DNA from 3 places in the Sporosarcina sp. P7 genome. Region 1 is predicted to be linked to each of the others. Evidence: riboswitches for the same ligand, from Rfam matches in the RefSeq annotation. Region 1 holds a riboswitch; each other region holds the start of a gene.
What was found. Region 1 has a riboswitch for S-adenosylmethionine ahead of metA (homoserine O-acetyltransferase MetA). Riboswitches for the same ligand answer to the same signal wherever they lie in the genome.
Positions count from the first base shown of each region.

Region 2: it holds a riboswitch for S-adenosylmethionine, as region 1 does, so the genes downstream of both, CSV60_RS07425 (methionine biosynthesis PLP-dependent protein) here and metA (homoserine O-acetyltransferase MetA) in region 1, are expected to answer to the same signal.
Region 3: it holds a riboswitch for S-adenosylmethionine, as region 1 does, so the genes downstream of both, CSV60_RS07910 (MFS transporter) here and metA (homoserine O-acetyltransferase MetA) in region 1, are expected to answer to the same signal.

Region 1 covers NZ_PDZF01000008.1:65,622-71,370, reverse strand. The annotation lists gene CSV60_RS09460 (HAD family hydrolase) at 1-643, shown strand, start outside; gene CSV60_RS09455 (YetF domain-containing protein) at 683-1,387, opposite strand; gene metA (homoserine O-acetyltransferase MetA) at 1,454-2,362, opposite strand; SAM riboswitch class I at 2,456-2,562, opposite strand; gene CSV60_RS09445 (AbrB/MazE/SpoVT family DNA-binding domain-containing protein) at 2,713-2,982, shown strand; gene CSV60_RS09440 (thioredoxin family protein) at 3,106-3,408, opposite strand; gene serA (phosphoglycerate dehydrogenase) at 4,027-5,613, shown strand; gene CSV60_RS09430 (small multi-drug export protein) at 5,658-5,749, opposite strand, start outside.
Region 2 covers NZ_PDZF01000006.1:15,593-21,341, reverse strand. The annotation lists gene CSV60_RS07440 (HD domain-containing protein) at 315-956, opposite strand; gene CSV60_RS07435 (type 1 glutamine amidotransferase domain-containing protein) at 1,239-1,754, shown strand; gene CSV60_RS07430 (hypothetical protein) at 1,969-2,151, shown strand; gene CSV60_RS07425 (methionine biosynthesis PLP-dependent protein) at 2,282-3,412, opposite strand; SAM riboswitch class I at 3,493-3,594, opposite strand; gene CSV60_RS07420 (DMT family transporter) at 3,752-4,087, shown strand; gene CSV60_RS07415 (DMT family transporter) at 4,090-4,404, shown strand; gene CSV60_RS07410 (methylated-DNA--[protein]-cysteine S-methyltransferase) at 4,421-4,933, shown strand; gene CSV60_RS07405 (L-lactate permease) at 4,978-5,749, opposite strand, start outside.
Region 3 covers NZ_PDZF01000006.1:113,270-119,018, forward strand. The annotation lists gene CSV60_RS07910 (MFS transporter) at 1-1,045, opposite strand, end outside; SAM riboswitch class I at 1,165-1,255, opposite strand; gene CSV60_RS07915 (molybdopterin oxidoreductase family protein) at 1,588-3,624, shown strand; gene CSV60_RS07920 (2OG-Fe(II) oxygenase) at 3,839-4,474, shown strand; gene CSV60_RS07925 (sodium/solute symporter) at 4,978-5,749, opposite strand, start outside.

The DNA of each region.
Region 1 (5,749 bases):
TGATTTTGATGGTACGTTGTACACTAAAGAAACCTTTAAATTACTGATGGAGCATTTAAAGAATCATCCTACGTACAAGCAGTATTATAAAAATTTTTACCGTTCGATATTACCACTATATATTCGCTATAAATTAAAATTACTACCCGAATCTATTATGAAAGAGCGCTCAATGCGCCTTTATCTACAAGCCCTGGATTCATTGACGATGACAGAACTACTTGAGTTTTTCAAAAGTATGCATAATAAAATGATGCCTGACTTCAATGAACTAGTCATTAATCGACTGACAGAACATCGAAAGGAAGGTTACCATGTCCTACTCGTTTCTGGTGCTTATACTCCTTTTTTAAAAGCAGTCACTAGTCACCTGACATTTGATCAAGTTATTGGTACAGACATCCCTTCTATTGGTGAAAAGATTGCAATGGATCGGCCATTCCTACATATTCAAGGTACGCGTAAAAATGAACAAATTTCTCAAGCGCTACAAGGAGTAACTGTTGACTGGGACAATAGCTTCGCATATGGAGACAGCATTTCCGACCTTCCAGTCTTAGAGAAGGTTGGGTGCCCAGTAGCAGTTCGTCCAGATGAAAAACTTACCGTTGTAGCAAAAAAAAGAAATTGGGAAATCTTATAAAAAACGTGAAAAGTCCTGATTAAATCAGGGCTCTTCACGTCAAGTCGATTTTAATGTATTAATATATAAACTACCATCTGTCTGAATTTCTGCATAGAGAACATGCTCTGGCTTGGAAATCCCTTGTTTTTTTAGCTGTTCAGTTAGCCACGTGTCGGTTAATTGAAGTTCTCTCATATTTTTCTCTTCTACTATCCCGTTAGTAATAATTTCAGTCGGAATATATTTTGGCGGTGGTGCTGGTGCTTTGACATCTTTCTTTGTAGCATATTTCTCGCTTGCATTCAGCATGACACTTAAATTACCATTCGTTTCGAATATCGCGTAATTGACATCTTTCATCGAAAATACCGACTGCTCCCGTAGCATCATATTTATATCATTGAAACTCAACCGTAATTTACGCATGGAACCTTCCAAAATCTTTCCATTTTGAATGACAATCATCGGTTTATCATCGAGTAATACGCGGAGTTTAATGGATTTGAATGATAAAAAATTAGCAACAATTGTCAACGTTGCCCACAAAACCATTCCATATAAGCCGTTCAAGAATGGCGTTTCAGACTCTCCCGCCAAATTTGCCGCAATTGAACCGATTGTTATACCTGTCACATAATGAAAGAAAGTCAATTGGGACACTTGTTTTTTCCCCATAAAACGCGCCAAAATCAACAGCACAACAAATGAGATCACCGTTCGCATAGTCATTTCCCAAAAGGATAATTGCCAAAATTCATCTATGTTCACTGCATACACCTCCAGTAGTCGGAGTATGTGCAAACTATAGAAGTTTATACACTAATTACTTTAATTCCAGTTATAAGGAGTTTTCTGGTAGACATAGTAATTGAGCCAATTGGAGAATAATAAATGCGTGTGGGAACGCCAAGTATTTATAGGTTCTTTGGATGGATCATCGTTCGGATAATAATTTACAGGCATATCAATGTCCGCACCTTTTTCTAAATCGCGGGCATATTCATCTCCTAATGTGTGTGCATCATACTCTAAATGTCCAGTTACCATAATATGTTTTGCATCATTTGAGATCACAATGAATGCACCAGCCTCTTCAGAAGCAGAAAGTAGAGTCAAATCGGGATGATTCTTTATCTCTTCTAATGAAACTCCGGTATGGCGTGAGTGTGGCGCTACATATACATCATTGAATCCACGTGCCAAGTTTACTGTCGGATCGGTAATATCATGTGAGAATACTCCAAAACATTTCTTTGGCAACTCGAACTTTTCAATTCCGTAGTGATGATAAAGAGCCGCTTGAGCACCCCAGCAAATATGGAGGACAGATGTAACATTCGTTTTTGTCCATTCCATGATTTCTTCCAACTCCCTCCAATAGACTACATCTTCAAATTGTAGAAGTTCGATTGGAGCACCCGTGATAATCATGCCATCAAAACGGCGATTTTTCACATGTTCAAAAGTGGTATAGAACGTTTCTAAATGATTCTGACTGACGTTTTTCGAAACATAGCTAGCTGTATTAAGAAATGTGACATTCACTTGTAAAGGTGTATTACCAAGTAATCGGAGCAATTGTAACTCCGTCTTCTCTTTTTCAGGCATCAAGTTCAAAATTAAAATATTGATTGGGCGGATATCCTGTGTTGTCGCACGTTCTTCATCCATTATAAAGATTTTTTCTTCTTTCAATAATTCTACTGCAGGTAAATGTTTTGGTATATTAATCGGCATTCTATTTCCCCCTTGACTTTCATTTATTACAATTTCTATACAAAAAAACCCTCATTTCTCTTAGATAAGAAAAGGAGGGTTGACCGTTCACCGTTCTTATCTCTCAAGACAACAATCTTGTTGGAGGTAGCACCTTCCTGTATGTACAGAGGTTGCTGAAGCTTCATCAGGCCAAATCCCTCAGCTTCTCTTGATAAGAAATATTTAATTACTGACTATTATAGCATTAATAAATTAATTGTATAGCAGAATTATCAAATTGTTCTGCGCATTTAAGTTTTGTAAATTGTAGATGATATGTTTTGGTGTATAATAGAAATTACCCACTACTTTTCTTCGAGGAGGAGCTTATGAAGTCTTTAGGTATTGTTCGTAAAGTGGATCATCTCGGTAGAATTGTTATTCCAAAAGAACTTCGAAATTCTTTGTCGATCGATAAGGGCGACCCGATTGAAATTTTCGTAGAATACGATAGAATCATTTTGAGAAAATATCAGATCAACAGGGCATGTTTTATCACGGGTGATGTGATGGATGAAAACAAACTATTGTCAAACGGAATATATATCAGTCCACAAGGCGCTAAAATCCTTATGGAACAACTAAAAGATTTCACGTAATACACGACATAAAAGCTTCTTGTAGCTAATTTTCTTATATAAAAAGGACCGAAAACAACTTCTGCAGTTGTCTTCAGTCCTTTTGTTTAATTGCCACATATCTTCCCGCTGGCAACCATTTCATTACGTTAAGCTATTAATAAACTCTTCGATCTCTTCCTTAGTTTTACGATTCTTACTGACAAAACGACCTGTCTCCGTTCCTTTGCTGAATGCTACGAAGCTAGGAATACCGAATATATCCAACTGACTGCATAAATCTATAAATTCATCACGATCAATTGTAACAAATTCATACTCTGCAAATTCTGTTTCCAATGTCGGCAAGAATGGTTCAATTACTCTGCAATCTGCAGTGAATAAGAAAATCACCTTTTCCTCTTGTTTAAGTTGCTCAAATTGCTCAAGAGATTCTAACTTTTTCAATTTCCAACACTCCTCTAAATGAATAGTATACGCACACTATAACACTTATACCTGCATTTCTTCCTTTCAGACGACTTATGCTATTTCCTTTCACTTGGTTAAATTCAAGATGTTTTTTTATAATTAACTCCCAAAACACGAACGTTCACAAATAATTCAATAATACCGTTCGCGTTTAACAGTTTTTCGTTTTTTCTGGAAAAGCAATTGACAATAGTTTTTGACGTGTTATGATTAATTCTAAATTAATAGTTGCTAAACAATTTTGACGAAGACATACCTTCCTGAAAAGAATTTTCCAGAGAGCTGACACAGTGGTGAAAGTTAGCAAATTCCGAGGTTGGGGGCACTTCCGAATTGATTCGCTGAACATTTTAGTAGGCTGATCCGTCACATGCACGTTACGCATGCTGAATGAAGGCTGCAATTGCAGCAAAACAAGGGTGGTACCGCGTTAGTTTATTGAGCTTTTCGCCCCTTACTTATATGTAAGGGATGAAAGGCTTTTTTATTTTACCTATAAGGGGGGTAGCGCGCAACTTACATAGACGATCAATTATACTTAGCTTTTCCAACAAAAAAATCCACTACAAACAATTGAAGGAGAGAATGAATATCATGGCTTTTAAAATACTTATTAGTGATCCACTTAGCGAAGACGGAATTTTCCCATTACGACAGGCAGAAGGTTTTGAAATAGTAATGGAGACGGACCTGACACCAGATCAGCTGAAAGAACGTATTAAAGATTTCGATGCATTACTAGTACGCAGTCAGACAACAGTTACAAAAGAATTGTTGGAAGCAGCTGATCAATTAAAGATCATTGGTCGTGCAGGTGTAGGAGTCGATAATATCGATTTGGACGCAGCTACCGAAAAAGGAATTATCGTTGTGAATGCGCCGGATGGCAATACAAACTCTGCAGCCGAGCACACAGTTGCAATGATGATGTCCATGGCACGCAAAATCCCTCAAGCTTTCAACTCGTTGAAAAACAATAAATGGGATAGAAAATCATTCCTTGGCGTGGAATTGAAAGACAAAACTTTGGGAATTATTGGACTCGGCCGCATCGGGGCTGAAGTTGCAAGACGTGCAAGAGGACAACGTATGAATGTAGTGGCGTATGACCCCTACTTAACGGAAGACATCGCGAAAAAATTGGGCATAGAAATTGGAACTGTAGATGAAGTGCTTGAAGTAGCTGATTTCATTACAGTTCATACGCCTTTACTTAAAGAAACACGTAGAATGATCAACAAAGAAGCATTCGAGAAAATGAAAGACGGCGTACAAATTATCAACTGTGCACGCGGTGGAATTATTGATGAAGATGCTTTATACGATGCAATTGTTGCTGGTAAAGTGGCGGGCGCGGCACTGGATGTGTTCGAAGAAGAACCATTCCTTGACCACAAATTATTGACATTACCTGAAGTAATAGCAACTCCACACTTGGGTGCAAGTACATTCGAAGCACAAGAATCGGTTGCAGTTGACGTAAGCCGTGACGTAGTAAACTTCTTGACAATTGGTTCGGTTCGTAACCCAGTAAACTTGCCATCTGTTTCCCGTGATGTATTGGCAAAAATCGAACCATTCTTCGATCTTACAGAGAAGTTGGGTATGTTCTTATCCCAAATTCAGAACTCGGTTATCCATGAAATCAATATTCAATATGCTGGTGAATTGGCAAACTACGATGTGCGCGCATTAACACGTAACACAGTCAAAGGTATTTTGAAGCGTAATCTCGGAGAAACAGTTAATGATGTAAACGCGAAGTTATTGGCTGATCGTTATGGCATCAAAGTGAATGAGCAAAAAACAACTACTGGTAAAGGCTTCTTGAACTTAATCTCAGTAGAAATCGTTACTGAAAAAGGTATTCGCAAAGTTGCAGGTACACTTCTAAACGGCCTTGGAGCACGCATTGTAAAAGTGGACGATTATGTAGTAGATGTGATTCCAAGCGGTCACTTACTATTTATCCGACACATGGACCAGCCTGGTGCAATCGGTCGCGTAGGTACACTTCTAGCAGAAGAGAATATCAATATTGCAGCGATGCAAGTAGGACGTTCCACTGAAGGCGGATATGCTATTATGATGTTAGCTGTTGACAACCACGTCGAGTCAGCTTCTATCAAACGTATCAAAGAAGTTCAAAATATAAACGATGCAAAAGCAATCGATTTATAAAAATATGAAAATCCAGCTGAGAAGTAAATTCCAGCTGGATTTTTTTATGTACGATCGACAAAAAAATCAAATCCCATAACCGTTAGCATTCCGAACACTACACACCATAGCGCAATACTGACCGCCGACCAAATTG
Region 2 (5,749 bases), on a different contig from region 1:
GCGAAATATATTACGCCTATCTCAAGTATGTCTTACATGTGGTAACACTCGCTTTTAAGGTCACGCATTATCATCCGCAATAAGCGGGGGCAATCTGGAGGCCCCGATCAAAGAATGAGCATTTTTGATTAAAAGTGTCATAGAAATGCTCATTCAGACTAATAGGGCAGAACATAAGATTTTCATTCCCCATGGCCAGGAGGAGAAAAAAACTAAGTTCTTCTGAACTGAAACGCTTAATTTATTGATTGATGTAGAAGCGATGTACTCAGTTTAAATGCTCTAATTCTAACTTCTTCGGTTGTAAATATCTTTTACTCTTCCTGTTCCTCTATTATTCGCATTGTAATGTCAGTTAACTCATTATGTTCAGTAAATCGTTCACTGAGCATATCTGTAAGTATATGTTTTAAAAAGTATTCTACACAGTTCATGTCTTGAAACATCAGTATTGTCCTTAATGCTTCTTCGTAAATTTCTATAAACAATGGCTCTGGATTATCCTTTTGGATCTCACCAAATGATTCGTACAGCAAATCAATTTTATCAGCAACGGATAAGATACGTCCCTCCAATGTTTTATCCTTACCTTCTTTCAATCGTTCCAAATATATAGCTTGAAATTCAGTAGGAAATTCTTTTTCAATAAACTTTCTTGTCATTTCCTCTTCCACTTCACCGAATAGCTTCTTCAATTCTTTCGAAGCGTATTTTACAGGTGTCTTAATATCCCCTGTGAATAGTTCTGCGTAATCATGGTTTAATGCTTTTTCATATAGGCTTTTCCAATCCACATTCTGTCCAGATTCCTCTTCGACAGTCCCAAGAAACTGGGCAATTTTTGTCACTTTAAATGAATGGCTAGCGACAGAATGCTCTTGAAATTTGAACTTTCCAGGACAACGAATAATTTGTTCTAAATCAGATAAGCTTTTAAAGTATTGGTGTACCCCCAACAACATTCATCCCCTTTATTTAGTATTTACGGTTAAAAAACCTGTTCATTCGTTTTTAAGAAGTCATCCCTACATACAGCTCTGTACTATATATGTGCCCCCATGTAGACATAATTATACGAGTAGGGGAGGACTCTACTCAGCTACAAAGATATTTATTAACTAGTAATATGATAACTCACTTGGCGGCTGAAGGGGAACTAGATCACGGGTGATAATGTTTAGTCTCTTTATAATGTGGAATAGTATTTATAGAACATCATATAAGGAGTGGTAAGCATTATGGCTAAAATTGCAACAGTACTTGGAGATATGTTCGAGGACTCGGAATACTTGAAACCAGCTGCTGCTTATAAAGAAGCTGGACATAAAGTAGAAGTGATCGGTGCGGAAGCAGGATCAGAAGTAACGGGTATGAAAGAAAATACTAAAGTGAAAATTGATAGAGCAATTGCTGACGTCAAATCGTCAGATTATGACGCATTGTTTATTCCAGGTGGATTTTCACCGGATATTTTACGTGCAGATGATCGTTTCGTAAAGTTTGTCAAAGAATTTATGGATGCAAAAAAACCTGTATTTGCAATTTGTCATGGTCCACAATTGCTCATAACAGCAAAAACACTTGAAGGACGCGATGCAACGGGATATACGTCCATTCGCGTAGACATGGAGTATGCGGGTGCAAAATACGCTGACAAAGAAGTCGTAGTCTGTCAGAATCAACTTGTAACAAGCCGTACACCTGATGATATTCCAGCCTTTAATCGTGAATCATTAAAACTACTAGAAGAATAAAAAATTTGAACGTCAAGGTGTAAAAGCCTTGACGTTTTTTTGTTTCTTGCACATTAAACTACTGCTTACAACATACGATAATAGTACATGTTAACAAACATTGAAAAAGATTCTCAATTGTACTTGAAAAAGGTTCTCAATGAGAGTATGATAAAAGCAACGAATAAATCAGAGAGACGATCGCGTCTTACAAATGAAAGGTCGGGGGTCTAACATGTATAAGATTGTTGCGTTGGCGGTATTAGCAGGAATTGTATTAGGTGCAGCAACTGGATTTTCCTTTGGAAGTAAAGAACTGGCGGGTATGTTCGCCGGAATGGCGGCGCTTACGTTTATCGCAGCACCGGCAGCGGTCGTCTATGCGAGTGAAAAGAAAAAATGGCATCAAGCTCATTAATAAAGAAAAGCATCCAATATAATTGGATGCTTTTTTGTATAGATTCAATCGGTCGTGTCTTGCTATAAATGAATTAAAATAACTCGAACTGTCATAGTTAAATTGACTGTTCGAGTTGTATTGTTTACTATTATTGAACTTTTACTCCTTCTACTATCTCTTTTGCAGCATAAAGGGCTTGTTTTACATCCGCAATCAAATCTTCTACATCTTCTACTCCCACTGAGAAACGGAGCAAACGATCGTCTACTCCACGACGATTACGTTCTTCTAATGGGATATCCATATGCGTCTGTGTAGTCGGATACGTAATGAAGCTTTCCACACCGCCCAAACTCTCGGCGAATGAAATTAAGTTCATATTTTCAAGGAATGGCCCGACCCACTCACTATTTTGTACTCGGAATGATAACATACCACCGATTCCAGCGTAGAGCACGTCGGCAATAAGAGGTTCTTGTTCTAAATAAGAGACCATCATTTTCGCATTTGCATCATGCTGTTTCATGCGTAAATGCAAAGTTTTTAGACCGCGTACGACAAGCCATGAATCAAGAGGAGACAATGTAGCTCCAATCGCATTATGATTGGTAAATAGACGTTCGCATAAATCCTCACCTTTTGCCACGACTAGACCTGCAAGCACATCATTATGTCCACCGATATATTTCGTTGCGCTATGAATGACAATATCTGCGCCTTCCTCAATTGGCCGCTGGAAATAAGGTGTTAAAAACGTATTGTCGACAATTAGCAATAAATCATGTTTTTTAGCCAATTCCGCATACGTACTGATGGCTATGTTTTGCATTAATGGATTTGTAGGCGTTTCCAAGAAGATCGCTTTTGTACGATCAGTAATCGCTTGCTCGACTTCTGAAACATCATCGAACGATAAGTAACGCGTCTTAATATTATACGTCTCTTCATATTGATTAAACAGGCGATAGGTACCGCCATATAAGTCTTCAGGCGCCAATAGTTCCGAACCTGTTTTAAATAAAGATAAAATAAGTTGAATGGCTGCCATTCCAGAACTACATGCAAATCCTTGGTCACCTGATTCTAGGTTTGCAATTCCATCCTCTAGGATAGAACGCGTAGGGTTTTTTGTTCGTGTGTAATCATATCCCGTGGACTTGCCTAGACCTTCATGGTGGTACGCTGTAGACAAGTATATCGGTGTATTGACTGCTCCGGTTTTCTCATCACTGTGGTTTCCAAGTTGTACTAATCTAGTTTCTAATCCGTTGTTTGTCATGAATATTCATCCCCCCCGGCAAAATAAAAAAGAACCTCTTCTTTTCGAATAGGCCCTCGAACATACAAGTGTATACAGTATTCTCATCTTCAAGGTGGTTGTCACCCTTGGAATTAGCACCGTGCCTGTGGCTGGTTGCTGAGACATCGCTGGGCCTATCCCTCCGTCTCTCTCGATAAGAATATTCATAATATAGGAAAAACTGTTGACGAATTTATTCTATCATGCAGATATACTAGATGCAAGTTTCCTTTTAACATCAGTTATTGATTTTTTTGTTTCAGTAAAAGATTTGTTATACTGATAGATACTATTCATAATGGAAAGGAGATTTTCATTTTGGCTTGGGGCTATGTCGCATTGGCGGCTGTTATAGAGATCTTCTGGGTAGTCGGTCTTCGTTATTCTGAAACTGTAATGCAATGGACCGGAACGGTTATGGCGATTGTATTGAGTTTTTATTTCATTATAAAAGCATGTGAAAGATTACCTTCCGGCACGGTATACGCTGTTTTTACCGGATCTGGTGCCGCTGCAATCCTTTTAGTGGATATATTCTTCTTTCAAGCAGGTTTTACGTGGGTTACGCTGACCTTCATCGGATTCATCGTCATTGGGGTAGTCGGCATTAAGCTGACAACAGATGAAAAAGCCGATGCAGAAGGAGGTGGCTGACAGTGGCTTGGGTATACTTAATGATTGCCAGTCTCGGTGAGATTTTCGGTGTGGTGAGTATTAATTATTATTTACAGAAGCGTTCAATTAAAAGACTGTTACTCATTGTGGGGATTTTTGGTTTTGGTTTTGTTTTCCTGTCTCTTGCTATGCGCGAAATACAGATGAGTACAGCGTATGCGGTATGGACAGGGTTAGGAGCGGCAGGAGCCGTATTAATGGGGATTTTGATATTCAAAGAATCTGCTAGCATCAAACGTCTCTTCTTTTTATCGCTCATCATTTTCGGTGCTGTAGGCTTGAAGTTGTTCGGATGAAAGGGGAGTGGCGTAACTGATTTATTGGACAAATTTTGATTTTAATGAATGGACTGTAACAATAGCCGCTACAAAACAGGGACTGTGCTATGCCGGACTAGCTGAAGATAGTGTAGAACGTATGAAGGACTGGTCGTACCGGTTTGATACAGTTGACTTAATAGAAGATGAAACAGAGCTCGGAGTCTATATAAGCAAGATGAAGGAGTACTTATCGGGTACAACGAAAGATTTTTCAGCGATTCCACTTGATTTAAAAGGAACATCGTTTCAACTGCAAGTATGGGAAGCACTACAACGAATACCGTATGGTGAAACTATGACATATTCAGAAGTTGCGGTACAGATTGGGAAATTGTCATCTGTTCGTGCTGTAGCATCTGCAATAGGTAAGAATCCTGTGATGGTTGTGGTGCCTTGTCACCGTGTTATTGCGAAAGATGGCAGTTTGTCAGGCTATCGTGACGGGAGAAACCAAAAAGCGAAGCTGATTTTGCTTGAAAGTACTCACACGAAGATAAATGAATAACAGTATGAAAAAAGAGCCATAAGGCTCTTTTTTATTGTTGCTATTTATGATGGCTGTCGCAAGATATTTGCAGACAACTTACGTTTATCTGTGGACATCTTCATTATAAAACCAACAACAATGATGATTGCAATGAGTAGCCAGATATTGAAAATTCCATGAATAATTGCCATTCCCAAGAAACCTGCAGTCAGCAGATAATAACTTAGAGGGAAGAGGACGCGTCGTATGAGTAGCCCTTCCTTGCCTATCAGACCAACTGTAGCCGAAGCAGCCACGACGTTATGCACACAAATCATGTTTCCGGCAGCGCCGCCGACTGCCTGCATCGCTACAACAATGCCTGCTTGAGCAGTATCAAGACCGATATTGCCTGCTGCGCCAAATTGGAACAGTGAAAACATCATGTTGCTAAAGGTGTTACTGCCGGCAATGAATGCGCCGAGCGCACCGACAATTGGTGCAACAATTGGCCAAAACTCTCCGCTTACGACGGAAACGCTTTCAGCTAAAATTAGCGGCATGTTTTCACCGACCAAAGATGCGCTATCTGCAGCCACTTTTCCGGCTGCCAATGAAGTATTCAAAAATATTTTAATCATTGGTACAGCAAATATTAATGCAACTCCTGCAGTAACAGCTGTGTGGAATGAATTCTTCCAAGCAAGTACGTACTCAGAAGGTTTCATACGATACAATAAATAACCGAACAATGAAGCAACAATAAAGAAGAAACCGGGCAGGAATAATGGTGTAGTTGCCGTTGTGATAGCCGAACCGAATATATTCTCAAATTTGAGTGTGACAGCGGAATGT
Region 3 (5,749 bases), on a different contig from region 1:
TTGCCGCGCCTTTATCTTCACCTGCAACGGAAGGTACCAGTGCACCAATTGGAACATAGCCCGCTACTAAACCACCCCAAACGAATCCGACAATGCTTGTCATAACAATGCTACCATTTGTAATCACCGGTATATAGAACAGAAGTGGCGTGAATATTGCACATCCAACTCCACCAAACCAAATGATCGTGTTTTTCCAACCGAATTTGTCTCCAATGAAGCCGAACACTAAATTAAAGATAATATTTCCTAAGAAGAATGTTCCCCATAATTGCAGCCAAGCAGTTGTTTCAATACCGTGTTGTGCCATATGCATGGGTAGGAATACCGGGAATCCATAAACACTTAAACTATTGATAACGCGGACAACCCCGCCCGCAGCAACTCTCGGGTTTGATTTCAAAATGGTAATACCTTTCAATAATTCTTTGACTGCTTCTTTTTTGTTCGCTAGTTTCTTCTTTTCAAACTTGTCTTTATTGATAATTAAAGCTAAAACCGCACCAAGACTAACCCAGAAAATGGATGTCCACATTGTATTGATGTAACCGAGATATTGGATCGCCACACTTGAATACCACGCACCAAGTACCATCATTCCCGCACAAAATACAAACCAGAACCAACCAACGGCAGAACTCAATTTATTTTGCGGTGTCTTATAAATGACCCATGTCAAGAAAGAATAAGCAAATAACGGATAACCAAAACCTTTTATGAAATAAGTTAAAAGCATGATCGGGTAATTCATCGTAGAAAAGCCATATGTAATAAACCCTGCCGTACCGATAATATAGACGGCTAATCCGATGGCCATTGTACGTTTCGGGCCAAAAACATCAACACAGACACCTGAGAACCAAGATGACAGTGCGATCGAGATTCCATACACTGTGAATATTGCAGCTGATTGCTGAATCGTTAATCCGCTTTCAATTAAGAATGGGCTTAACCAACCGGCTTCAATTCCATCTCCCATCATAAACAACATCACACCAAAAAAGCCCCAACCTAAGTTTTTCGTGATTCCAATTCTCTCCAACACATCAGTGCCCTCCATTCATATCAGTTTTGTAATGTCTTTACAAAACAAAAAAACTTTCTGTGAAAAACAGAAAGAGTCGTTGGTATTCATCGCTAGCGCAATATAAATATACATTCCTCTTTCTATCTCTCAAGCTACGCTTGCTGGATTTGGCACAATTATGTTGCCGAAGTTTCATAGGGCCAGTCCCTCAACTTCTCTCGATAGAAAAATAATATGAAATTAGTAGAATATAATAAAAACAGACCTAATGAACTCACTGTACATAATAATCAATTTTAAGTCAACCAGTTATTGAAACTTTCTAAATATACTGCCATAGTATGATATACTAATTAGCAAAATCATTTGTTTATATCAACTTCATAAGTGAGCATTTTTCACTAAAATTGGAATAACGCGGATCCATACTTTAGGAAGACGCATTCCTTTACAATCAACGCAATTTCCAGAATGTAAATAACTACTTTATTTAGAAACTTCAGCGATGTCAGGATTCCATATTATATTACAAAATTATTCTAGTAGAAAGGACTTGTATAATGCAATCATATATTGATGTAGAAAATGGTATCGTCCCCTCGGTTTGTTCTCTGGATTGTCCAGACCAGTGTGGACTGTTGATTCATAAAGAAGATGGTAAAATCATTAAAATTGAAGGTGATCCCGAACATCCAATCACAAAAGGAAGTATTTGCAACAAAGTTCGGCATATGGCTGAACGGATTTACGATCAAAATCGGATTACTACTCCTTTGAAACGAATCGGGGAAAAAGGCGATGGGCAATTCGTTCCAATCAGTTGGCAAGAAGCCATTACAACTATTACAAATCAATGGAAAAAATTAATTTCTGAAGAAGGCCCAGAATCAATTCTTCCCTACAGTTTCTATGCAAATATGGGGAAACTTAGTTCTAAGGGGATGGATCGCCGTTTCTTCAACCGTCTGGGTTCGAGTCAACTGGATCGAACCATTTGTTCAGTCGCTGGTGAAGCCGGCTACAATTACACAATGGGTGGGCGTTATGGAACAGATCCAGAAGAGATGAAGGATACGAAATTATTTATTTTTTGGGGCATCAACGCCGTCAGTACGAATATGCACCAAATTATGATTGCGCAAAAGGCGAAGAAGAGCGGCGCGAAAGTTATCGTCATTGACGTCCATAAAAACCAAACTGGGCGCATGGCTGACTGGTTCATTCCCATTCTTCCGGGAACTGACGGAGCGCTTGCACTCGGAATTATGCATATTCTTTATAAAGAAAAGCTAGTTAATCAAGCATTTTTGGAGCAATATACAATCGGCCATGAAGCGCTCGGCGAACATGTAAAATACTATGATCCCCAAATGGTTTCCACCATTACGGGTGTGCCAGAGGAAGATATCTATGAGTTGGCGCGGATGTATGGGACCGTCTCCCCTTCCATGATTCGCATCGGCAATGGGTTACAACATCATGATAATGGCGGCATGATAGTCCGGACTATCACTTGCTTGCCTGCATTGACAGGGCAGTGGGAATTAAAGGGCGGAGGGGCGGTTAAATCAAATTCGGACTATTTGACACATAATATCGCCGCACTGGAACGTCCGGAACTTCAGAAAAAGCCAACGCGTAAATTCAATATGAATTTATTGGGACAAGTATTACTGGAGGAACAACAGCCGGTTCGCTCTTTGTATGTCTATAATAGCAACCCAGCTGTTGTCGCACCGGATGCCAATAAAGTACAGGAAGGCTTGGCACGTAAGGACTTGTTTACAGTGGTTCATGATTTGTTCTTGACGGACACTGCGTTGTTTGCCGATATTGTTCTACCGGCGACATCCGCATTTGAAAACACCGACTTCTATACGTCTTTCTGGCATCACTATATTCATTTGCAAGAACCAGTTATTGAGACCTACGGGGAGAGTAAATCCAACCCTGACGTTTTTAGATTATTAGCGCAAGCTATGGGCTTTGACGAGCAACCTTTCCTAGATGATGACGCTGAAATGATCAATCAAGCGTTAAGCGATTTGTCCAACCCTCATTTATCCGAAGTGTCGTATGCCGCATTAAAGGATAAACGCTATATGAAAGCGAGCGATACACGCAATCCATTGAACCATTTAAAAACACCAAGCGGAAAAATCGAATTGTATTCAGAACAAATGAAATCGGCAGGATTACCAGCTCTTCCTACGTATATTCCGATTATTCAAGATTCCGATTATCCGTTACTGTATATACCTGCAATTAACCATAATTTTATGAATACCATTTTTTCGAACAATGAAAAACATATTAAACTTGAAAAAGAACCTAAATTGTTTATGAATTTGCACGACGCGAAAGAGCGAGGAATCGAGGACAAAACGACCGTTCGTATTTGGAATGAGCGCGGGGAATGTGAATTTATTGTCTCTGTCGGCGAACAAGTACTTCCGGGAGTTGTTGTCAGTCAAGGGATTTGGGGAAATATTTCAGACCAAAAACACCTTGTGAACGCCTTAACACCAGATCGAATTGCCGACATGGGCGGTGGAGCCACGTTTTTCTCGGGGCGTGTTGAAGTCGAGAGTTTATGACTAGACAAAACGGATCTCAATTCCTAGGGCATTATTATGAGCCTTTTTACTATATTCAAAATTTACGTCAGACAATCTAGCATGCTAAAATATATTGAATTCAATTTCAAAGAGGAAGTGTGAAACTCAAGAGAAGTCCGATATTGGCTATACAATCATCACGTTACACTGTATTTGATTTAAAGTAATCAAACTAGTAAAGAGGTGTTCTAAGTTGATAGCGGAAAATAAAGAACAAACGATATTTAATCATGTAGGTAAGAGAATCGTAACGGATCGTGACATCGAAATTATTGCAAAAGTCGAAGAACCATTAGTCGTCGTCTTAGGAAATATGTTGAGTGACGAAGAATGTGATGAACTGATCCGACTCTCGACAGACAAGATGAAACGATCCAAAATCGGCATGGTCCATGCGGAAAATGAGATTAGGACAAGCAGCAGCATGTTTCTTGAGGAACAGGATAACCCGGTTGTTATGAGAATTGAAAAACGGATTGAAGCAGTTATGAACATTCCTATCGAACACGGCGAAAGACTCCAGATTCTTCATTATCTGCCGGGCCAGCAATATAAAGCGCACCATGACTTCTTCTCATCGACTAGCAATGTTACCAACAATCGAATCAGCACGCTCGTCATGTACTTGAACGATGTCGAACAAGGTGGCGAAACATTCTTCCCCCATCTGAAACTGTCCGTCACGCCTCAAAAAGGAATGGCCGTTTATTTCGAGTATTTCTATAACGATCCGTTGTTGAACGACTTGACGTTGCACGGTGGCGCACCGATCGAAATCGGAGAGAAATTTGTAGCGACGCAGTGGATGAGGAAGCAGAGAGTACGGTGAGGAACTTGGTTAAACTTGAATAGTCAGTGCCTACACGAAAAGTTTTCACAATACTTTGAATGGTGACTATGTTTATAACTTTTCCTATTGTAAAAGCGTTCGGCTGTTATTATGAGCTGAACGCTTTTTTTGATTCAAGATATCTATTGAATGAAACTAACGTGCAATTTTCATCACTTCTATATAATAGGGACAATCATTATTGTATTTTACACATGAAAGCTTAAAAAACGCCAACCCCTAAATGTTAGGAGTTGACGCTTTTTAATTAGGACAGCTATCTAACATCATGCGGCACATGTAATAACCTTGAAAACATGTACAAATGGAAGTTAAAAATCCTATTAAATCTACGTTTAAAATTTTCAAGGCAAAGGGATATATAAATTTACTCCTAAACCTGAACAAGTATTTATACAACAAAATTATTATAAGGGGCTACATTTTCGACTCTGGTGTAGGTCCTAGTTTTTGTTCCCCCAACATTCAATCTCCATTACGACTTATACAGATTCTTCACTTGAATGAACTTTCCGCATAAAGGCATTCACATCCGCTGGTACTTTACCGTCAAGTAAGGAAACAATATATACTGTTAAGAAGCCAACTGGCACGGTAATGATACCTGGCACTCTAAATTGTAAAGCCTCAGGTAAAATGGATGAAAAGAAAATCATAAACATAGAAACTGCAAAACCAACAATCAGTCCCGCAATTGCTCCCTTTTCAGTAATCCCACGCCACCAAATACCTAATACGAAAATAGGTGCAAATGTGCTTGCCCCAACTGTAAAGGCGAGCGCGACAAGATGGCCAATGGAGGCATCTTTGACGAATAAACCGAGAACTCCATAAAAAACACCGAGAAAAACAATCGCTAATTTTGCAGCGTATACTCGATTTTTCTCTGTTAATTCCTTTTTTGTGAATTTTGCATATAAATCGTGAGCAATTGCTCCTGAACTTGCAATAAATAATCCAGATAGGTTTGAAAAAACCGCGGCAAACGCACCGGCAATTACAAATCCAAGCAGCCATTTACCGCCTAAAGCAGTTGCAATAGATGGTATCACCATATTATCTCCGCCGGTAATCAGGTTCTGCATGACTTCAGGACTGGCATTTCCACTTAAATAGATGGCTCTTCCGACAACGCCAAGGTAAATGGCACAGGCGAAAAATAAACTAGCAATCCCAATAGCTAATACTGCCGACTTTCGGGCAGACTTAGCATCTGGATTTGTGTAAAAACGCAGTAAAATATGTGGAAGCCCA